DNA from 2 places in the Bacillus sp. z50 genome. Region 1 is predicted to be linked to the other one. Evidence: a T-box and tRNA genes for the amino acid it is inferred to sense, from the RefSeq annotation. Region 1 holds a T-box; the other holds one or more tRNA genes.
The links. The T-box of region 1 lies ahead of serS (serine--tRNA ligase). A T-box ahead of a tRNA ligase gene usually reads a tRNA of that ligase, here a tRNA-Ser.

Region 1 (12,680 bases):
GGACGCGAGTCCCTGTGAGAGTAGGACGTTGCCGGGCAAATTAAGAAACCAGTTCAGTTGATGAGCTGGTTTTTTTTGTGTTGTTTTTAAGACTGAAGGATACCTTCGAACGTTTGTTGAGAAGAAGGTACCGAGTGTTATGAGAAATAGCAGAAAGGTGTGTATGATCCATATTGGACGGATGCAGGGAATAGAAAGGGAAACATGGCATAAACGATTTTTACTTAATTCCTAACTATCAAACTCTTTGCATTGCCACACTGACCTATTTATTAGACATTCTCTATATACAATCTAACCACTCCGATATCAAGAATGGGATTTTAATTTCAGCTATACTCATTAAGCTATTGATAAAGGGAAGATCATAAAAGGGCATCTCCTTAAATAAGTCTGACCACCACTCCGTTTCATATCGGGAAATCATACTGAGGTTATACAATAGTAAATAAAGTATTAAAAGATCTGGTAAGGTAGAGGCTAATCCTTCTTTTTGTAAGGAAAGATGGAATGTGTCCGAATGTATATTAAATCTAAAAGGTACATCCCCAAGTATCGGAAGGTATGCTTTTTTAAAATGCAGATGCAATCTCTTCTCTCCATCCTGATGTATTTCCTGTATAGGTAGCTCCCACTTGGAGTTAAGAAAGTCCTTAAAACGTTCTGAGGTCATTTTATACTGATCCAAAACGATAGTCGGTAGATGGACTACAGTGTGTTCTTTGTTAAAAAGAACTTCAATACTTGTACATTTATTTTTTAATCTTTTAAAAAGGATTCCAAGCTCAGGGATTTCCTGAAGTATATCAATCATTGCTATTTTTTCGTTCTCCAATTGCTTTATTCCATATATCTTCTCGGCTGTGTGAGTAAATAATCCATGGCGCTGAATTTTAATTTCATCAAAAAGAAATTCGTATTGTTGTTTTTTCTTTTTCCTTGTGGATACCCCATGAGATAAGACAGCGGTTGTTTCCGGATAAAGCGGATCAACAACTAATAGACATGCCTTTAAAAAATGAGTAAACCCATAGTATAAAAGAAGCGGTTTTAGCTGAATAGGAAGAGTATCCAACTGTTTAAAATAAAGTATTCCAGTCTCAAGATAAGATATAAATTTGTTACAGTTATCGTAACTATATGTATCAGCATTCAGTAGTCCTAATTTATTATAGGCGTTTTTTAAGTATTTCTGTGTGTAGTTTGTTGAATAATAAGGTGAGAACAGATGATTATAATCATATTGTTGTTTGGACATAACTACCCCTCTTTAATTGTTTGAATATTTAAACTAGTTACTTTTTCCTTGACAGTAGTTTGTCCAATTGTTAATCTACAAATAAATTTTTTTGGGAATGGAGGACATAATATGTGGAAAGATAAATTTTCCAAAGAAGGCTTAACCTTTGATGATGTATTACTTATACCAGGTAAATCTGAAGTGTTACCTAAGGATGTATCACTAAAGGTGAGTTTAGCAGACAACTTAGCCCTAAACATTCCTATAATTAGTGCGGGTATGGATACAGTAACTGAGTCTGAGATGGCTATAGCAATGGCTAGACAAGGCGGACTGGGTGTTATTCATAAGAACATGTCTATTGAACAACAAGCTGAACAGGTTGATAAAGTAAAGCGTTCCGAAAATGGTGTCATAACAAAGCCATTTTTCTTAACTCCAGAAAACCAGGTTTACGATGCGGAGCATTTAATGGGCAAATATAGAATATCTGGTGTTCCGATTGTTAACAACAAGGAAGAAAAGAAATTGGTAGGTATTATAACAAACCGTGATATGCGCTTTATTCGCGATTACTCCATGCGTATTGATGATGTTATGACAAAGGAAAACTTGGTAACAGCTCCTGTGGGAACTAATCTAGAAGAGGCGCAGAAAATTCTACAGCAATATAAAATTGAAAAGCTCCCTCTAGTAGATGAAGAGGGTACACTTCAAGGCTTAATCACTATTAAAGATATTGAAAAAATAATTGAATTCCCAAGATCAGCAAAAGACAAATACGGAAGATTACTTGTAGCTGCTGCTGTAGGTGTTACATCTGATACTATGAAAAGGGTAGAGATGCTGGTTAGCGCAGATGTAGATGCGATTGTACTGGATACAGCGCACGGCCACTCTAAGGGTGTACTTGATAAGGTACGTGAAATTAGAGAAACATTCCCTGAGTTGACTATTATTGCAGGGAACGTTGCAACTGCTGAGGGTACAAGAGCGTTAATTGAGGCTGGAGCTGATATTGTAAAAGTAGGTATTGGACCTGGTTCTATTTGTACAACACGGGTCGTTGCTGGTGTAGGTGTGCCACAAATCACTGCCATTTATGATTGTGCAACTGAAGCAAGAAAGCACGGTAAGTCGATTATTGCAGATGGTGGTATTAAATACTCTGGTGATGTTGCTAAAGCATTAGCAGCAGGCGGACATGCCGTTATGCTGGGCAGCTTATTAGCAGGAGTGACTGAAAGTCCGGGAGACACTGAAATCTTCCAAGGCAGAAGATTTAAAGTATACAGAGGCATGGGTTCAGTAGCAGCAATGGAAAAAGGATCTAAGGATCGTTACTTCCAGGAAGATGCGAAGAAATTTGTTCCTGAAGGTATAGAAGGAAGAATTCCTTATAAAGGTCCATTAGCTGATACGATTTATCAGCTTATCGGTGGTCTTCGTGCAGGTATGGGTTATTGCGGAACGAAAGATTTAGAAGAGCTCAGAGAGAATTCACAATTTGTCAGAATGACTGGAGCTGGATTAAAAGAAAGTCATCCGCATGATGTACAAATTACAAAAGAGGCACCGAACTATTCCTATAACTAAGTTATCAAGCACTAAAGAAAAGATGGCAGAGTATCTTTATACTCTGTCTATTTTTTTTAGTCCTTTTATGATACAATAACAAAAGTGTTTAATCGACAATCATTGATAATCAGGGGGGATATACTTGAGACAGGCAAAACAATTAACTTCTTTACTTGCTGTATTAACATTACTTGTTACATTTGTTTTTCCATTCACGAATACTACTGCATATGCCGAAGACGAGCTAGGACTGAGTGCTGAGGCAGCAATACTAATAGATGCGACTAGTGGAAAGATTCTTTACGAAAAAAATTCTGATAAGGTGCTTGGCGTAGCATCCATGTCAAAAATGATGACAGAGTATCTTGTATTAGAAGCTATTGAAGACGGGAAAATTAAGTGGGATCAAACTGTTACAATTGACGAATATGTACATAAACTCTCAGGAGCTCCAGGTTTATCGAATATAGGTTTGACACAAGGTGAAGCTTATACTGTTAAAGAGCTTTACGAGGCAATGGCCATATTCTCAGGTAATGCTGCTACAGTAGCTCTCGCACAAGTGGTTGGCGGTACTGAAAAGAATTTCGTGAAATTAATGAATGAGAAAGCCGAAGAGTTAGGTTTGAAAGACTATAAATTCGTTAACTCGTCCGGTTTAAATAACTCAAGCCTGCTTGGCCAGCATCCTGCAGGTGAAGAGAATGATGAAAATCTTATGTCAGCACGTGCAACTGCTAAGTTGGCATATCATTTAGTAACAGACTATCCTGAGGTGATAGATACTGCTAAAAAGCCAGAATTAAAATTTAAAGATGGCAAAACATATAAAAATTTCAACTGGATGTTGCCAGGATTGATTGCAGAGTATAATGGTGTAGATGGATTAAAGACCGGTTCTACAGAATTCGCCGGCAACTGTTTCACTGCAACAGCTGAAAGAGATGGAAAAAGATATATCTCAGTTGTGATGAAAGCAGACAGTAAAATGTCACGTTTTTCAGAAACTGAAAAAATACTTAACTATGCTTTTAATAACTTCTCCACAGAGGAGATTGTAGAAAAAGGATATCAAGTAAAAGGTCAAAAAACACTACCTGTTGCAAAAGGGAAAGAAAAGTCTGTAGCTATTGAGACAAACAAGGCAATTAACCTTATTGTAAAAAATGGCGAAAAGGAAAATCTTAAGACTAAACTAGTATTAGATAAGGACAAGCTTGATGAAGATGGCAACCTGGTGGCTCCAGTGAAAAAAGGAGATAAGGTTGGTTATCTAACTCTTGAATCCGACAAGAGTGATCTTGGCTTCTTAACAGAGGAAGGGCAAAAGAATATCAGCGTTGATGTTGTAGCTGCTGAAACTGTTGAAAAGTCAAACTGGTTTGTATTATCCATGAGATCAATCGGAGGCTTCTTCGGTGATATGTGGGATAGTATCACTGGAGCAGTTAAAGGTTTATTCTAAAATTTTATTTTTATGATTGAATATAGTTGCGCGAAGAGTGTATGATAGTTAATAGAATATTAAATGAATAAACGAATAGCGTTGATGAGAACCAGTAATCAGAGTAGCATATCTGAAGAGAGCCAGTGGGTGGTGCAAACTGGCGATATCGTCTGATGAATCCATCTCGGAGCAGGATATCGAAATCTTAAAGGAGAATAAATATCCTCGGTTTTAAAAGCCGTTATCTTATGAGGTGGTAGGCATTTATATAAAATGCCTATAACTAGGGTGGCAACGCGGATAAAACTTCCGTCCCTTTTAGGGACGGGAGTTTTTTGTTTGTTTACAATAATTTAAAAGGAGGAATTTAGTATGCTTGATGTAAAACTATTGCGTGCAAACCTTGAAGAAGTTAAGGAAAAGCTAAAACACCGTGGGGAAGATTTGAATGATCTAGATAAATTTGAGGATCTCGATAAACGCCGCAGAGAATTAATTGTTGAAACTGAACAGTTAAAAAGCAGAAGAAATGAAGTCTCCCAACAAATTGCTATGCTGAAAAAAGAGAAAAAGGATGCCGATGCGTTAATTATTGAAATGCGTGAGGTTGGCGAAAAAATAAAAGGCTTCGATCAGGAATTGCGTACAATTGAAGAAGAACTGGATTCAATTATGATGACTATCCCTAATATCCCGCATGAAAGTGTTCCTGTCGGAGATTCTGAGGATGAAAACGTTGAGGCGCGAAAGTGGGGAGAAGTGAGAGACTTTGGATTCGAGCCAAAGCCACACTGGGAGATAGCTGCTGATTTAGGAATCATTGATTTTGAACGCGCTGGAAAAGTTACAGGAAGCCGCTTTGTATTTTACAAAGGATTAGGAGCAAGACTTGAACGTGCTTTAGCAAGCTTTATGTTAGATCTACACGTTGAAGAACATGGTTATACAGAAATGCTTCCGCCTTACATAGTTAATCGTGCAAGCATGACAGGTACGGGCCAGCTGCCTAAATTTGAAGAGGATGCTTTCTTAATTAACAGTGAGGATTACTTCTTAGTTCCTACTGCTGAAGTTCCAGTTACGAACTATCACCGCGATGAAATACTATCTGGTGATGAACTGCCAATAAGCTATGCTGCTTACAGTGCTTGTTTCCGATCTGAAGCAGGATCTGCAGGTCGTGATACACGTGGATTAATTCGCCAGCATCAATTTAACAAAGTAGAGCTCGTTAAATTTGTAAGACCAGAGGATTCTTATGAAGAATTGGAAAAACTAACAGGCCATGCGGAAAAAGTTCTGCAATTGCTTGGGCTTCCATACCGTGTGTTAAAAATGTGTACGGCAGATCTTGGTTTCACAGCAGCTAAAAAATATGATTTAGAAGTTTGGATTCCAAGCTATGAGACGTATCGTGAAATTTCTTCTTGCAGTAATTTTGAAGCCTTCCAGGCTCGTCGTGCCAATATTCGTTTCCGCAGAGATATAAACGCTAAGCCTGAGCATGTTCACACATTAAATGGATCTGGCCTAGCGATTGGACGTACTGTTGCTGCAATCCTTGAAAATTATCAGCAGGAAGATGGATCTGTATTAATTCCAGAAGCTCTTCAACCTTATATGGGTGGAAAAAAAGTTATCACAAAAGCTTAAGATGAAGAGCATTCACAAACTGCTGATATGGGGAAGGGTGCTAAAGTCCATTTGAAGGACTGTGTTGGAATCGATCCCTTCGCCAAATAATAAGTATAACTAACAAAGGGATATCCACATCCGCCAAGTTTGGCATGTGGATATCCCTTTTTATATAAAAATGAGTGCTCCTTAAAAGTTAGGCATTAATCTGCCTTTTAAGGGATGTTTATATAGATATTTTTTAATAGGAGATAATGCATTGAAGTGGTCAAAATATATTTAATTGGATTCGAATAAGTTATATAGCCTTAAGCGCAGGAATAGCTCAATCTGTTTTAGGTGGGTGGGGAGAGCACGTAGGATAGGGATTTTGAGAAATAACTGGCGGACTATATCTAATAGTAGAATGACAATGAAGATAAAATTAAAGACCTGATTCCGGTAAGAATAGCGAAATCAGGTCCTTTAAGCAGCCCTAATAGGTCAAACCTTCTAGGTAGTATAAAATGTAATATTTTAAAATACCTTTTTCAATTTTCCAGATTGCTGAATTTGTTCTGATACACGTTCAAGAATATCGTGAACAGCATTTGGATCTTCAGCTAAATCATAATCTTTAATATTTAATCGCAATATTGGGCAAGCATTGAAGGAATTAATCCACTTTTCATATCTTCCATGCATTTCCTCCCAATATTCTACAGGAGTTTGCTGCTCCATTTCTCTGCCGCGCAATTGAATACGGTTAAGAATATCATCCAGGGAGCCTTCCAGATAAATAAGTAAATCTGGATGCGGAAAATATGGAGTCATCACCATAGCTTCAAAAAGACTTGTATAGGTTTCATAATCTGTTGGATTCATGGTTCCTTTGTCATAATGCATTTTTGCGAAGATGCCTGTATCCTCATAAATAGAGCGGTCTTGAATAAAACCACCGCCATATTCGAAAATACGTTTTTGCTCTTTATAGCGTTCTGCTAAGAAATAGATTTGAAGATGGAAGCTCCAACGTGAAAAGTCAGCATAAAAACTGTCAAGATAAGGATTAGTATCTACCTTTTCAAAGGAAGTACGAAAATCGAGTTCTTCTGCTAATGCTTTTGTTAATGTAGATTTTCCAACGCCGACAGTACCGGCTACAGTAATAACAGCACTTTTAGGGATTTGATATTTAGGATGAAGAATCATGAACAAACTCCTTTTTGCAGTTGATTAGATACAGACGTTAAGATCAAATCCAGGTCTTCTTTTCTTAGGATGAAGTCCATTTCATCACCATTAAAGCGAAGTACCGGGATATCAGGATGAGCTGCTTCAAATTCATTCATGAATTGAGCGTAGTCTTCTGATAACTGCATTAAATATTTTTCACTTATATTTTTCTCAAATTCTCTGCCGCGGAGTGCAATTCGATGCATTAGCGTTTCAATACTTGCGTCCAGATAAATGACCATATTAGGTCTTGGCATATCCATAGTTAGTATGGAGTATATGTCTTTGTACTTGCTGAATTGAGACTCTTGTATGGTTCTTTGGGCAAAGATGAGATTTTTAAAGATATGATAATCTGCTACGACGGGTTGATTATTTTGGATATACTTTACTTGAATATCCTCTAATTGTTTATAACGATTACATAGGAAGAACATTTCTGTTTGAAAGCTCCATTCCTGAATATCATCATAGAATTTATCTAAAAACGGATTTTCATCAACTATTTCCTTTAGCAGCTTATATTGAAAATGGCTGGCTATTGCTTTCGCCAATGAAGTTTTCCCCACACCAATGGGACCTTCAACAGTAATAAATGGGGTATGGTTCATATGAGGTCCTCCTTACCTTTATGTTACTCTTTTCTAAAGACCGAGTATTATTGTACCATATAGACTTAAGAATTCATTATAAATAATATTGATAAATAAAGTCCATATTTTTATAATCCTACTGTTTAAGGGGTTTTAGCAAAATGAATGATGATAAATTTTTTATGCAAGAAGCAATTGAACAAGCAAAAGCTGCACAAGACAGTAATGAAGTTCCGATTGGAGCGGTTATTGTTAAAGATGGAAAGATCATTGCTCGTGGGCATAATCTGAGAGAGACGAATCAAAGTGCTACCGCCCATGCTGAAATTCTAGCAATCCAGAATGCTTGCGAGAAATTGGGTACATGGCGACTTGAAGGGGCATCCCTATATGTTACATTGGAACCTTGCCCGATGTGTGCCGGTGCTATTTTGATGTCTCGTGTTGATCGGGTAGTATATGGTGCAAATGATCCAAAAGCAGGCTGTGCGGGAACATTTATGAATCTCCTCGATGATTCACGTTTTAACCATCAATGTGAGGTAATTACAGGGGTATGTGAAGAGGAGTGCAGTCACTTATTAACATCCTTTTTTAGAGACTTAAGGGAAAAGAAGAAACTCGCAAAGAGAAATAGACAGTCGGAAAACAATGGATGAATTTACAGGTTCAAGATATTGCATTTTTATTTATTTATAGGTATACTAATTTATGCGTCAGTAAAGACGCCTAATATTGGTTTCAAATTTGCCGTGCTAGGTGGGAAGGTAGCGGTGTCCTGTACTTGCAATCCGCTCTAGCAAGACGGAATTCCCTCCCTCGGTAGGTACTCTGTAGGGTCTGACCTTTGTAAGTGGTGTTGACGTCTGGGTCCTGCGCAATGGGAACTTATGAACCCTGTCAGGTCCGGAAGGAAGCAGCAGTAAGTAAGACCTCTCATGTGCCGCAGGGCAGCCTGGACTGAGCTAACTGCACTGGTTCCGCTTATGGATATCTATCAACGGAGGGTGCACGGCAGTTATTTACATAAAAAGATTAAAACCATTCGTTTAAAGAATGGTTTTTTTTATGCATTTTTGCCGTTTGTAAATGTCACTATTTACGATATAATATAAGGGATTATGTAAGGAAGGGGCAGGAATATTGGGTTATCAAGCATTATACCGAGTTTGGCGTCCTCAGGCTTTTGAAGATGTGATCGGTCAGGAACATGTTACTAAAACGCTCCAAAATGCCCTGCTGCACCAAAAAATATCCCATGCTTACCTTTTTTCAGGTCCACGTGGGACAGGTAAAACAAGTGCAGCGAAAATATTAGCGAAAGCAGTTAACTGTGAGCATGCCCCAGTTCAGGAGCCATGTAATGAATGTGCATCATGCAGGGGTATAACAGATGGTTCGATCTCTGATGTATTAGAAATTGACGCAGCCTCCAATAATGGAGTTGAAGAAATTAGAGATATACGTGATAAGGTAAAATATGCGCCTTCATCGGTTAAGTACAAAGTGTATATCATTGATGAAGTCCATATGTTGTCAACTGGGGCCTTCAACGCTTTACTGAAAACACTTGAAGAACCACCGGCTCATGTTATATTCATTTTAGCTACTACCGAGCCACATAAAATTCCTCTCACTATTATTTCAAGATGTCAACGCTTCGATTTCAAACGCATCACTCCACAGGATATTGTCGGAAGGATGGAAAGAATCTTAACTGAAACCGGCATTTCATACGATCAGAATGCATTATTGGTTATCGCAAGAGCGGCAGAAGGCGGTATGAGGGATGCCTTGAGTTTGCTGGACCAGGCCATATCATTTGGTTCCGACAACATTACATTAGAGGATGCACTGACCGTTACTGGAGCTGTTTCACAATCCTTTTTAACTAAGATTGTAAGTGCAATCTATAAGAGAGAGACAGCCGAAGCATTAAATCAACTCCAGGAATTACTAGCTTTAGGGAAAGATCCAATTCGTTTTGTTGAAGATATGATTCTGTATTTTCGGGACATGCTCCTATTTCAGGCGGCACCAGAGCTCGAGGATTCAATGGAAAGAGTTTATATAGATCAAGATTTTAAAGAACTTGCTGAAAACATTTCGTCAGATCAACTTCATTTTTGGATTGATCAATGGAATCGTTCTATTCAGGAAATGAAGTGGTCCAGTCACCCTAGAATATTTTTGGAGGTTTTGTTGGTAAAGCTTTGCCAAAGTGAACCGGAAAGCAGCAAGAGTTCAGTTACAGACGACACGATTCAAAAACTAATGAATAAAATCAATCAACTGGAAACTCAGTTAAACACCATACGTGAAAATGGAGTTGCGATTAATAAAGACTCAGCTCCTGCTAAAGAAAAGGCTAAAGTAACAACAAACCGATCCTTTAAAGTGCCGGTAGGACGAGTTAACGATATATTAAAAAGAGCAACCAAGCCCGATTTATTAAAGATAAAAAGCAATTGGGGTGGAATGCTTGAATCGCTGAAAAAATCACAGGCGGCATTATTAAATGATGCAGAACCTGTAGCTGCCTCTAATGATGCTTTTGTGTTAAAATTCAAATATGAAATTCATTGCCAAATGGCTATGAATAATCAGGAGTTCATCAGTGGTTTAAAGGGTACACTACAGCAAGTGACAGGCAATCTATACGATATTGTTGGCATTCCGGAAGAAAGCTGGCATAAAATTCGCCAGGAGTTTGTTTCTACTCAAAAACAAGACCAACCGGAATCTCAAGAGACAAATGAGGAAACAGAAGATCCGCTGATTTTTAAAGCAAGAGAACTTTTCGGCGATGAACTTTTAGAAATAAAAGATTAATTTTATGGAGGTAACAATATGCGCGGAATGGGCAATATGCAAAATATGATGAAACAAATGCAAAAAATGCAAAAGAAAATGGCGGAGGCTCAAGAAGAGCTTGGTCAAAAACGAATCGAAGGTACAGCTGGCGGAGGCATGGTGACAGTTATAGCTACAGGCCATAAAGAAATCGTTGATGTGAAAATCAAAGAAGAAGTAGTGGATCCTGACGATATCGAAATGTTGCAGGACCTTGTGCTTGCAGCTACAAATGACGCATTAAGAAAAGTGGATGAAATGACAAATAACACAATGGGTCAATTCACTAAAGGGTTAAATTTACCGCCAGGATTCATGTAAGGAGAAAAATTATGCATTATCCTGAACCGATATCCAAATTAATAGACAGTTTTATGAAATTGCCAGGTATTGGCCCGAAAACGGCCGCCAGACTGGCATTTTTTGTTTTGGACATGAAGGAAGACACAGTACTGGACTTTGCAAAAGCATTAGTTAATGCAAAGAGAAATTTAATGTATTGTTCTGTATGTGGTCATATTACTGATAAAGATCCTTGTTATATTTGTGATGATAATTATCGAGACAAATCTATTATTTGTGTCATACAAGAACCAAAAGATGTAATTGCTATGGAGAAAATGAGAGAATTTAATGGACTTTATCATGTGTTGCACGGCAGTATTTCTCCAATGGATGGAATAGGACCCGAAGATATAAATATTCCAAGCCTATTGAAGAGATTGCAGGATGAAACGGTAAAGGAAGTTATTCTGGCTACAAACCCTAATATTGAAGGAGAAGCAACAGCTATGTATATCTCCAGACTACTAAAACCAACTGGTATAAAGGTCACTCGTATTGCTCACGGTCTTCCAGTTGGCGGTGACTTGGAATATGCAGATGAGGTTACCTTATCAAAAGCTATCGAGGGTAGAAGAGAATTGTAACGATTGTAAGGAGGAAATACCTTGTTGTTTCGTAGAAAAGGAAAGCTGCGCAAGGAATTTGATGAAAAGCTTCTGGAGGATATCGGTACGATGAAGGTGAATTGGTTTAACCATAAAAGCCTTATCGAGACGAGTTACGATCCTTCATTTGATACAATCTCCCAAGCAAAGTTGAGTGAATTAAAGTATTATTATTTATTTAAAGAAGCGCGGAAACGGAAAATATCGGTCAAATAGGGTGTTGAGCACTAAATGATTGTTCTAATTTAATGGCCTGTCTCATACAGTATGAACAAATACTTGGGAGGGGTTTAATTGGAACATGGTGTATTTATTGCTGTTGTTGTCGGTATGATTCTTTTATTATTCCTAGTTGGAACACCTTTTAAGCCATTAAGGATGCTGGGACGTTTTTCAGTCAAGCTGATTATGGGAGCCGTTATATTATATATTGTTAATATAGTAGGCGGAAAATATGGGATGCATATCCCGATTAATCCATCCACTACTCTTGTATCTGGAATTTTAGGATTCCCTGGAGTTGCAGCTTTAATAGTAATTCAAAAATGGATTATCTCCTGAAAAGTTAGGCTGCAATCAGCAGTCTAACTTTTTTTGAAAAAAGTATTGCAATATAGATATGTAAGTGATATATTAATAAACGTCGCTGCTGCAGTAAATAACATGAAGCAAGCGATAAAGGAAAAATAAAAAAGTTGTTGACAAAAGGTTGCTAACTTGATATGATAGATAAGTCGCCAAAACGACAACAAAACAGATTGTTCTTTGAAAACTAAACAAAACGAAACGCCAAGCAAGTCTAAAAACAAGAGATTTTTAAAATCTCGTCAATTTGCTTTAAAATTTAGCTAGATCAAACATCTTTCGGAGAGTTTGATCCTGGCTCAGGACGAACGCTGGCGGCGTGCCTAATACATGCAAGTCGAGCGAATCTGAGGGAGCTTGCTCCCAACGATTAGCGGCGGACGGGTGAGTAACACGTGGGCAACCTGCCCCTAAGATTGGGATAACTCCGGGAAACCGGTGCTAATACCGAATAGTTTCCAACACCTCATGGTGTTGGAAGGAAAGTTGGCTTCGGCTAACACTTAGGGATGGGCCCGCGGCGCATTAGCTAGTTGGTGAGGTAACGGCTCACCAAGGCAACGATGCGTAGCCGACCTGAGAGG
Region 2 (8,707 bases), on a different contig from region 1:
TAAAACCAATATGAACCCTTAATTTATCCTGATACCATTGGGACGTATAACCAAAGAAATGCTCGAATTGCGGATCGCCTGTACCCAGCATGATCATTTGGATATCTTCCTGCAAAATCTCATGGAATACAGCTCTAACCAGATCAAAGCCTTTCTGAGAGGTTAAACGCGATACAACGGCAATCAGCGGCTTGCTATCATCTACCGGTAAATTGAAATACTCCTGGAGATAACGTTTATTCGCTTTTTTGCCTTTCAGAGAATTGACTGAAAACTCGCTGGCAATCGCAGCATCTTTTTTTGGATTATATAAGTCATTGTCAATTCCATTTAAAATCCCATATAAATCTGAGTCTCTTGCCTGAAGCAATCCATTCAGACGCTCACCGTAATAGTCAGTTTTAATCTCCTCTTTATAAGTAGGGCTGACAGTAGTTATTGCATCTGCATAAACCAGTGCTGATTTCATAAAGTTGACGTTCCCGTCAAATTCCAACTGGTTAAAGTAGTCATCATGAATCCCCAGTACATCATCAAGAAAACTTTTTCCATAAATGCCTTGGAATTGCAAATTATGAATTGTAAATATATTTTTGATGTTTGCTAATTTCGTATTCTGGTGCTGAGTTTTCAATAAGAATGGAATCATTCCCGTATGCCAATCATGTGTATGAATAACATCCGGTAAAAATGGAATATGATAAAGTGCTTCAACAGCCGCTTTACAGAAATAAGCAAAACGTTCACCATCGTCAAATTGCTCATAAAGTTTTGGTCTATGGAAATAATATTCATTATCCATAAAGTAATAAATGACACCATCATATTCAGCTTCAAAAATACCGCAATACTGTCTTCTCCAGCTTAACTGAACTTCAAATTCAGCAATTTTTTTCGCTGAATTAAAAAAATGAGTAGGTATCGTCCCATACTTAGGAAGCAACACTCTTACCTCATGACCTAACTTTTTTAATTCTTTAGGAAGAGAGCCGGCTACGTCAGCCAGCCCTCCAGATTTAGCAAAGGGTACACATTCAGATACTACAAATAATACATTCACGAGTTCATCAACGCTCCTTGTTTTACACCTTTTTGAATAACAATTGGTTGGAATGGAGACCCAATCAGAACTGTTCCATCAGCAATTTCTACATCCTTATCGAGGATTACATAATCGAGTTTGCAATTCTTACCGATTTTTGTTTTTTGCATGATAATGGAATTTTTAATGGAAGTACCTTCATCAATATTAACGGCCCTAAAGATGATACTGTGCTCTACTTCACCTTTTATGATAGAGCCGTTGGCAACCATTGATTGGCTTACATGAGACTTCTCACTATACTTGGATGGCGGCTCATCCTTAACTTTTGTATAGATAGGACATTCCTTCATGAATAACTGACTCCAATTTTCTTCTTTAAGAAGATCTATACTTGATTGAAAATAGGCATTAATAGAATTGATATTCGCCAGATAACCTTCATACTGATAAACACAGATAGCGAAGTCGGAATAATGATCTTCCACAACATCCTTTAAACATTTGTACCCAGTTTGTTTCCGCTCGTCAATTAATTTAACAAGCAGTTCTTTTTTAAGGATGAACATTTCAAGTGATTCTTTATCTTTTTTGATTTCCGTAATATCACATTTGTTTTGTATATGATATTTAAGAACAGCATTAAAATCGATATTGCAAACGGTTTGACTGTTAGCAACAATCACATACTCCTGTTTACTTCTTTCAAGATAGGTCATATGATAAGCAAAGTGATCAAACGCATGAACCTCACCAGATACATCTTCTGTATGAGGCACCGGGAGGAAGAATAGTCCATCTCTTTTTCTATTCAAATCCCAGTTCTTACCTGTTCCCAAATGGTCCATTAACGATCTGAAATGTGCTTGTGGATAAACAGCTACATTAGATATTCCCGAATTAACCATGCTTGAAAGAATAAAATCTATTAAACGGAAACGACCAGCTATTGGTAATGCTGCAACATTCCGACTTTTTGTTAAAATATCCAGTGATTCAAAACTATTCGTGGCATCTATAATACCTAATAGTGATTTACTCATATTTTCAACGCCTTTCACTATATCAAGATAATTTTATAACATTTTCTTCTGTTAACAGTTCAGGATTAACCAATATAACATCTTCATCATCAATAGGTCTGATCACCTGGTTATCCGGTATAACAGCACCTGGAGGAATAATAGCCTTTTCAATATAGACATTCTTTCCGATAACGGCATCTGACATGATTACAGAATCTTTAACATGTGCGTCTTTGCCAATCTGTGCTCCATAGAAAACGACTGATTTTTCCACCTTACCTTCAACTATACATCCTTCGTTAATCAGTGATTCTTTAACCTCTGCTTTGTTAGATAGATATTGTGGTGGTCTGTTCGGATTAACTGAATAAATGCGCCATGAATAGTCATAAAGATTTAATTCACACTCTTCATCCAGTAAATCCATATTAGCTTCCCAATAACTTTTCAGTGTACCAACATCTTTCCAATATCCTTCAAATGGATAAGCATATACCTTTTTATCATCATTTAATAATAAAGGTATGATATCCTTACCAAAATCCCTTGTTGAATCTTCATTTTTAGCATCTTTTATCAAATAGTCTTTTAGAACTTTACGATTAAATATATAGATACCCATAGAGGCTAAATTATTTTTCGGATTTTTCGGTTTCTCTTCAAATTCCATTACAGAATAATCTTCTCTGGTGTTCATGATTCCAAATCTGCTTGCTTCATCCCAAGGAACAGGAATAACAGAGATAGTCGCATCTGCTCCTCTTTCCTCATGGAAGCTCAACATTTTATCATAATCCATTTTGTAAATGTGATCTCCTGAGAGAACAATCACATAATCCGGATCATATTGATCGATATAGTTTAAGTTTTGGTAAACCGCACTTGCTGTACCCGTATACCATCTCATTTCCTTTGAAGCAGAATACGGAGGTAATACAGTTACTCCGCCATCTTTTAAATCGAGATCCCAGGCACTTCCGTTAGAAAGATAGGAATTAAGCAATAACGGCTGGTATTGCGTTAATACCCCTACCGTATCTATTCCAGAGTTCGTACAGTTACTTAATGTAAAATCTATAATTCTATATTTACCGCCAAATGGGACTGCCGGTTTTGCAACATCAGCTGTCAAAGCCTCAAGCCTTGTTCCTTGTCCTCCTGCCAGTAGCATTGCGACTATTTTTTTCTTTGCCATTTTTATTTAACTCCTTCCGTTTTTTAATGGGACGCAGTACAGTAATTCCAAATGGAGGTACCTTAATCTTTACGTGATATGGTCTCCCATGAAAAGAACCTTCTTCTGCGATGATTTTCTTTTTATTAACATGATCGCTTCCACCATATTGGACAGCATCACTATTTATGACCTCTTTGTACTCCTGTTTATCAGGTACTCCAACTTTATATTCTTCATAAGATATATTTTTGAAATTACACAGTACTATCAATGGATTTCCTTCTCGATCACGACGAATAAATGAGAATATGGACTGATCGGTGTTATGAACATCAATCCACTCAAATCCTTCAGGATAATCATCTAACTCATATAACGGCTTTGACCGTTTGTAAAACTTTAGTAAGTCTGCAAAGAAATGATTTAATGTTTGATGAGAATCATAATTTAGTAGATGCCAATCAACCTGTTCTTTATCCTTCCATTCTGAGAACATCCCCAGCTCTCCACCCATAAATAATAATTTTTTCCCCGGGTGGGTTGTCATAAATCCCATGAGTAATTTCAACTGAGAAAATTTTTCTTCGTAGCTTCCTGGCATTTTATCAAGAAGAGATTTTTTACCGTGGACCACTTCATCATGTGACAAAGGTAAAATAAACCGTTCCGTATAAGCATACATTAAGGAGAATGTTACTTTATTATGAAGATCCTTTCGAGAACACGGATCTGATTCCATGTACTCTAAAATATCGTTCATCCAACCCATATTCCACTTATATGTAAATCCTAAACCTCCCTCACTAGCTGGCTTAGTTACGTTAGGCCAATCAGTTGAGTCTTCAGCCATCATAAGAACTGTAGGATCGGATTCTTTTACAACTTGGTTAAGTTTCTGTAAAAAATCTATAGCATGTGGATTAACGTCACCACTATATGTATTGGGCCAATAAATGATATTTGCGACAGCATCCACTCTAAATCCATCTATGTGAAAATACTTCATCCAATATCTTGCGTTGGATATTAAAAAACTATGAACTTCTGGTTTGCCCAAGTCAAAATTTGCTGTTCCCCATACTGGATTCTCTCTGTGTTTGAGATCAGAGTATTCATAAACAGGTGATCCATCAAACATAAATAAACCATGAGCATCTTTACAATAGTGACCAGGTACCCAATCAAGCAATACACCTATGTTATGCTGATGACATTGATCGATAAAATATTTCAAGTCTTCAGGCCTGCCATATCGGCTTGTTGGTGAATAATAACCTGTACTCTGATAGCCCCATGATCCGTCGAACGGATGTTCAGTTAGTGGCATTAGCTCAATATGTGTAAAGCCCTGTTCAACTACATAGGGGATGAGTTCATCAGCCAGGTCACGGTATGTATAAAATTCCTCAATCTTGCATTCATCGCTCGGTATAGACACTTGGCCTTCCTGGATATGTTTTCTCCATGTTCCTGCATGAATTTCATAAATAAACATGGGGTTCTCATCTTGTTGTTTCTTTGTTTTTTTCTTAAGCCAAGACGCATCATTCCATTTATATGAATCATCTATAGGATATACGACAGATGCCGTATGAGGCCTTATTTCTGAATAGAAGGCATACGGATCACTCTTTAGAGCTATGGCTCCAGATGCTGCTTCAATTTCATATTTGTATATATGTCCGTCCAGGTTTTTATCTACCAGAAGCGTCCAAATACCCTGTTCAGAAACTCTTTTTAATTCATAACCGTTACCATTCCAATTATTAAAAGAACCCACCAAGCGTATCTGACGGGCGTTTGGTGCATATACTGTAAACCTTGTATGTATATCATCATTTACCTTTATCAAATGGGAACCGAACAGTTTATATGCATCATAAAGAGAGCCTTCATGAAACAAATGGACCTGATAGTCTGTTGGGATAGCATTAGGCATATTATCACCCTTTCTCGAATTTTCTCAATATACTAATTAAACTACTTATTCTGTAACTAAATCAAATGCAAAAATTGTTAATTTAGCTCTAAAAAGCTTTTTTTCACTACTTTTTGGAATTAGTAAGATAAATTAACAGGTATCAGTATAATATATCCAAAATATAGTATATAGAAACTTAAATACTATTATTTTTATGTTAAATATTTCATTATATTGAGAAAAATATCAATGAAGTGGTCTACCACTCAAAAACGAGTTAATTAATTAAAATGTTTACTTAATAAAGTTGTGTAAGAAAATATTAAACTATTTGTTTATTATAGTATTTATCTATAGTAAACAAAATATTCTCATAATTCAAGACCAAAAAGGGAACTTAGATACTTTGGCATATAATATATCTTTCAACATAGAACTTTAGGAAATACAATCGAGGAAAGGATGATTGTGTTGAGTTAATTCTTCTGAGGGCTTCTTTATAATCGATTGAGGATTTAAGAATTAGTATATTCTCTATAAGAGAACATTATCCGTGAAATTTTTTAAATACAAACCTTTACAATTACTTTCCATTGTCTCACGGATCTACTGATTAAAGCAAGACTTAAATAAATGATACCCTCTCAGAAAACTATAAGAAGATGTCTATGCGAGCTTCAATTGCTTATTTATGTTGATATATGGATCATATGAAGGTTTATCGTGAGGCATATTTAATAGCAGAATTTAATACTTAATTTAGGTGGAGTGGAGGTTCGAACAGTAAAATTAGTATAGGGCAAAATGAGAAGGGCTTATAGCAATATTTTCCCAATTCCCAAATGGGGAAACAATTCAAGAATTGACTCACACATCTATTCATATTACAGGTAGAAGTAGATTTTCAATTTGGTTGATATAATCCTTACTAAAGAAATCATAAAATTTTACTTGGTATTCCTCTTAAAAGTACTTGATGATCAGTTCGGCTTTATTCTCGTTCTATTTTAGACTTTAACCGTTATTAGAATTTTACCTTTGCCTTCTTATAAGGCGTTTAGGAGACAATGTATTGACGGACTGAGCTCTTTTGGCAGTTATGTTTTAATTATTAAGATTTCATTTATTAAAATAATATATAAAAAAACCATGTACATCATGTACATGGTTTTTATGACCCCTACGGGATTCGAACCCGTGTTACCGCCGTGAAAGGGCGGTGTCTTAACCGCTTGACCAAGGGGCCAAATGGCGGAGAAGGAGGGATTTGAACCCTCGCGCCGGTTACCCGACCTACACCCTTAGCAGGGGCGCCTCTTCAGCCTCTTGAGTACTTCCCCAAATATGGCTCCGCAGGTAGGATTCGAACCTACGACCGCTCGGTTAACAGCCGAGTGCTCTACCACTGAGCTACTACGGAATAATGGTATATGGGCCTAAATGGACTCGAACCATCGACCTCACGCTTATCAGGCGTGCGCTCTAACCAGCTGAGCTATAGGCCCGAAGTAAAATTTGGAGCGGGTGAAGGGAATCGAACCCTCATCATCAGCTTGGAAGGCTGAGGTTTTACCACTAAACTACACCCGCACTCTATGGGGCGGCTGATGGGAATCGAACCCACGAATGTCGGAACCACAATCCGATGCGTTAACCACTTCGCCACAACCGCCGTGCATTGTCTTTTTAAAGTTATGGTGGCTCAGGACGGAATCGAACCGCCGACACAAGGATTTTCAGTCCTTTGCTCTACCGACTGAGCTACTGAGCCGTTTTGTATCTTTGTATTTCTCTGATGCTGCTCAATGTCTTACTGATGAGCTAACATTTTATAAATGGCGGTCCGGACGGGACTCGAACCCGCGACCTCCTGCGTGACAGGCAGGCATTCTAACCAACTGAACTACCGGACCATTTATTGCGGGGACAGGATTTGAACCTGCGACCTTCGGGTTATGAGCCCGACGAGCTACCAGACTGCTCCACCCCGCGACAATAATAATTTGTTTCCATATACTACAAGGTATTTAAGGTATATATGGCGGAGGAAGAGGGATTCGAACCCCCGCGCGGTTTAACCCGCCTCCCGGTTTTCAAGACCGGTCCCTTCAGCCAGACTTGGGTATTCCTCCATATATAGTGGTGGACCTTGTAGGACTCGAACCTACGACCGGACGGTTATGAGCCGTCTGCTCTAACCAGCTGAGCTAAAGGTCCTATTTGGTAGCGGCGGAGGGGATCGAACCCCCGACCTTACGGGTATGAACCGTACGCTCTAGCCAGCTGAGCTACACCGCCAAATATTGAATCCTATTAAAGTTTATAATGGTGGAGCCTAGCGGGATCGAACCGCTGACCTCCTGCGTGCAAAGCAGGCGCTCTCCCAGCTGAGCTAAGGCCCCATAAGTTTTAGATGGTCGGGAAGACAGGATTCGAACCTGCGACCCCTTGGTCCCAAACCAAGTGCTCTACCAAGCTGAGCTACTTCCCGCAAAAAGATGGCGCGCCCGAGAGGAGTCGAACCCCTAACCTTTTGATCCGTAGTCAAACGCTCTATCCAATTGAGCTACGGGCGCATTTTTTGCAAAAAACTAGTGCCGAGGGCCGGTCTCGAACCGGCACGGTAGTCACCTACCGCAGGATTTTAAGTCCTGTGCGTCTGCCAATTCCGCCACCCCGGCATATAACTTGGCATTGGAGCGGAAGACGGGATTCGAACCCGCGACCCCCACCTTGGCAAGGTGGTGTTCTACCACTGAACTACTTCCGCATATAAGTGCGGGTGAAGGGACTTGAACCCCCACGCCGTAAGGCGCCAGATCCTAAGTCTGGTGCGTCTGCCAATTCCGCCACACCCGCATTTTGTAAATGGTGAGCCATGAAGGACTCGAACCTTCGACCCTCTGATTAAAAGTCAGATGCTCTACCGACTGAGCTAATGGCTCGTACTGATGGTGCCGGCAAGAGGACTTGAACCCCCAACCTACTGATTACAAGTCAGTTGCTCTACCAATTGAGCTACACCGGCTTAATAGATTTAAACGCTTTTCTAAGACGCTTAATTATTATAACTTATGTTTTTTATAATTTCACCAAGTATTTTTTGGTAATTTTTAATTTTATAATGGTGGAGGATGACGGGATCGAACCGCCGACCCTCTGCTTGTAAGGCAGATGCTCTCCCAGCTGAGCTAATCCTCCGTTTTATTGCCTAGCGACGTCCTACTCTCACAGGGACTCGCGTCCCAACTACCATCGGCGCTGAAGAGCTTAACTTCCGTGTTCGGAATGGGAACGGGTGTGGCCTCTTCGCCATCGTCACCAGACGATTTTGTCAGCGACATTTATTATTATATCGTATTTCTGACATTTTTCAAGAGAAATTTTAAAGAATTTTTATCTTTTTTTCATTCTCTCAAAACTGGATAATGTAAGTTTGGCAAGTATGCTTGATTCATTTGGTTAAGTCCTCGAACGATTAGTATCCGTCAGCTCCATGTGTCACCACACTTCCACCTCGGACCTATCAACCTGATCATCTT

Region 2: it has a tRNA-Ser gene. The T-box ahead of serS (serine--tRNA ligase) is inferred to sense a tRNA for this amino acid. The anticodon was not compared.

The regions. Positions count from the first base shown of each region.
Region 1 is NZ_JBZFQL010000012.1:3,106-15,785, forward strand. Features, by position in the region: rRNA gene rrf (5S ribosomal RNA) at 1-37, shown strand, start outside; gene AC4G3N_RS19040 (YaaC family protein) at 284-1,258, opposite strand; gene guaB (IMP dehydrogenase) at 1,370-2,836, shown strand; gene AC4G3N_RS19050 (serine hydrolase) at 2,961-4,283, shown strand; T-box leader at 4,356-4,585, shown strand; gene serS (serine--tRNA ligase) at 4,638-5,918, shown strand; gene AC4G3N_RS19060 (deoxynucleoside kinase) at 6,417-7,091, opposite strand; gene AC4G3N_RS19065 (deoxynucleoside kinase) at 7,088-7,726, opposite strand; gene tadA (tRNA adenosine(34) deaminase TadA) at 7,870-8,367, shown strand; RNA gene ffs (signal recognition particle sRNA large type) at 8,459-8,723, shown strand; gene dnaX (DNA polymerase III subunit gamma/tau) at 8,852-10,540, shown strand; gene AC4G3N_RS19085 (YbaB/EbfC family nucleoid-associated protein) at 10,559-10,882, shown strand; gene recR (recombination mediator RecR) at 10,894-11,490, shown strand; gene AC4G3N_RS19095 (YaaL family protein) at 11,512-11,727, shown strand; gene AC4G3N_RS19100 (pro-sigmaK processing inhibitor BofA family protein) at 11,806-12,072, shown strand; partial or broken rRNA gene AC4G3N_RS19105 (16S ribosomal RNA) at 12,373-12,680, shown strand, end outside.
Region 2 is NZ_JBZFQL010000006.1:251,913-260,619, forward strand. Features, by position in the region: gene glgA (glycogen synthase GlgA) at 1-1,060, opposite strand, end outside; gene AC4G3N_RS16685 (GlgC family sugar phosphate nucleotidyltransferase) at 1,057-2,085, opposite strand; gene AC4G3N_RS16690 (glucose-1-phosphate adenylyltransferase) at 2,108-3,262, opposite strand; gene glgB (1,4-alpha-glucan branching protein GlgB) at 3,204-5,183, opposite strand; tRNA gene AC4G3N_RS16700 (tRNA-Glu) at 6,340-6,411, opposite strand; tRNA gene AC4G3N_RS16705 (tRNA-Ser) at 6,415-6,505, opposite strand; tRNA gene AC4G3N_RS16710 (tRNA-Asn) at 6,511-6,585, opposite strand; tRNA gene AC4G3N_RS16715 (tRNA-Ile) at 6,597-6,670, opposite strand; tRNA gene AC4G3N_RS16720 (tRNA-Gly) at 6,682-6,755, opposite strand; tRNA gene AC4G3N_RS16725 (tRNA-His) at 6,762-6,837, opposite strand; tRNA gene AC4G3N_RS16730 (tRNA-Phe) at 6,861-6,936, opposite strand; tRNA gene AC4G3N_RS16735 (tRNA-Asp) at 7,002-7,078, opposite strand; tRNA gene AC4G3N_RS16740 (tRNA-Met) at 7,084-7,157, opposite strand; tRNA gene AC4G3N_RS16745 (tRNA-Ser) at 7,205-7,297, opposite strand; tRNA gene AC4G3N_RS16750 (tRNA-Ile) at 7,306-7,382, opposite strand; tRNA gene AC4G3N_RS16755 (tRNA-Met) at 7,387-7,463, opposite strand; tRNA gene AC4G3N_RS16760 (tRNA-Ala) at 7,492-7,567, opposite strand; tRNA gene AC4G3N_RS16765 (tRNA-Pro) at 7,580-7,656, opposite strand; tRNA gene AC4G3N_RS16770 (tRNA-Arg) at 7,665-7,741, opposite strand; tRNA gene AC4G3N_RS16775 (tRNA-Leu) at 7,761-7,846, opposite strand; tRNA gene AC4G3N_RS16780 (tRNA-Gly) at 7,861-7,935, opposite strand; tRNA gene AC4G3N_RS16785 (tRNA-Leu) at 7,943-8,024, opposite strand; tRNA gene AC4G3N_RS16790 (tRNA-Lys) at 8,035-8,110, opposite strand; tRNA gene AC4G3N_RS16795 (tRNA-Thr) at 8,118-8,193, opposite strand; tRNA gene AC4G3N_RS16800 (tRNA-Val) at 8,291-8,366, opposite strand; rRNA gene rrf (5S ribosomal RNA) at 8,375-8,491, opposite strand; partial or broken rRNA gene AC4G3N_RS16810 (23S ribosomal RNA) at 8,624-8,707, opposite strand.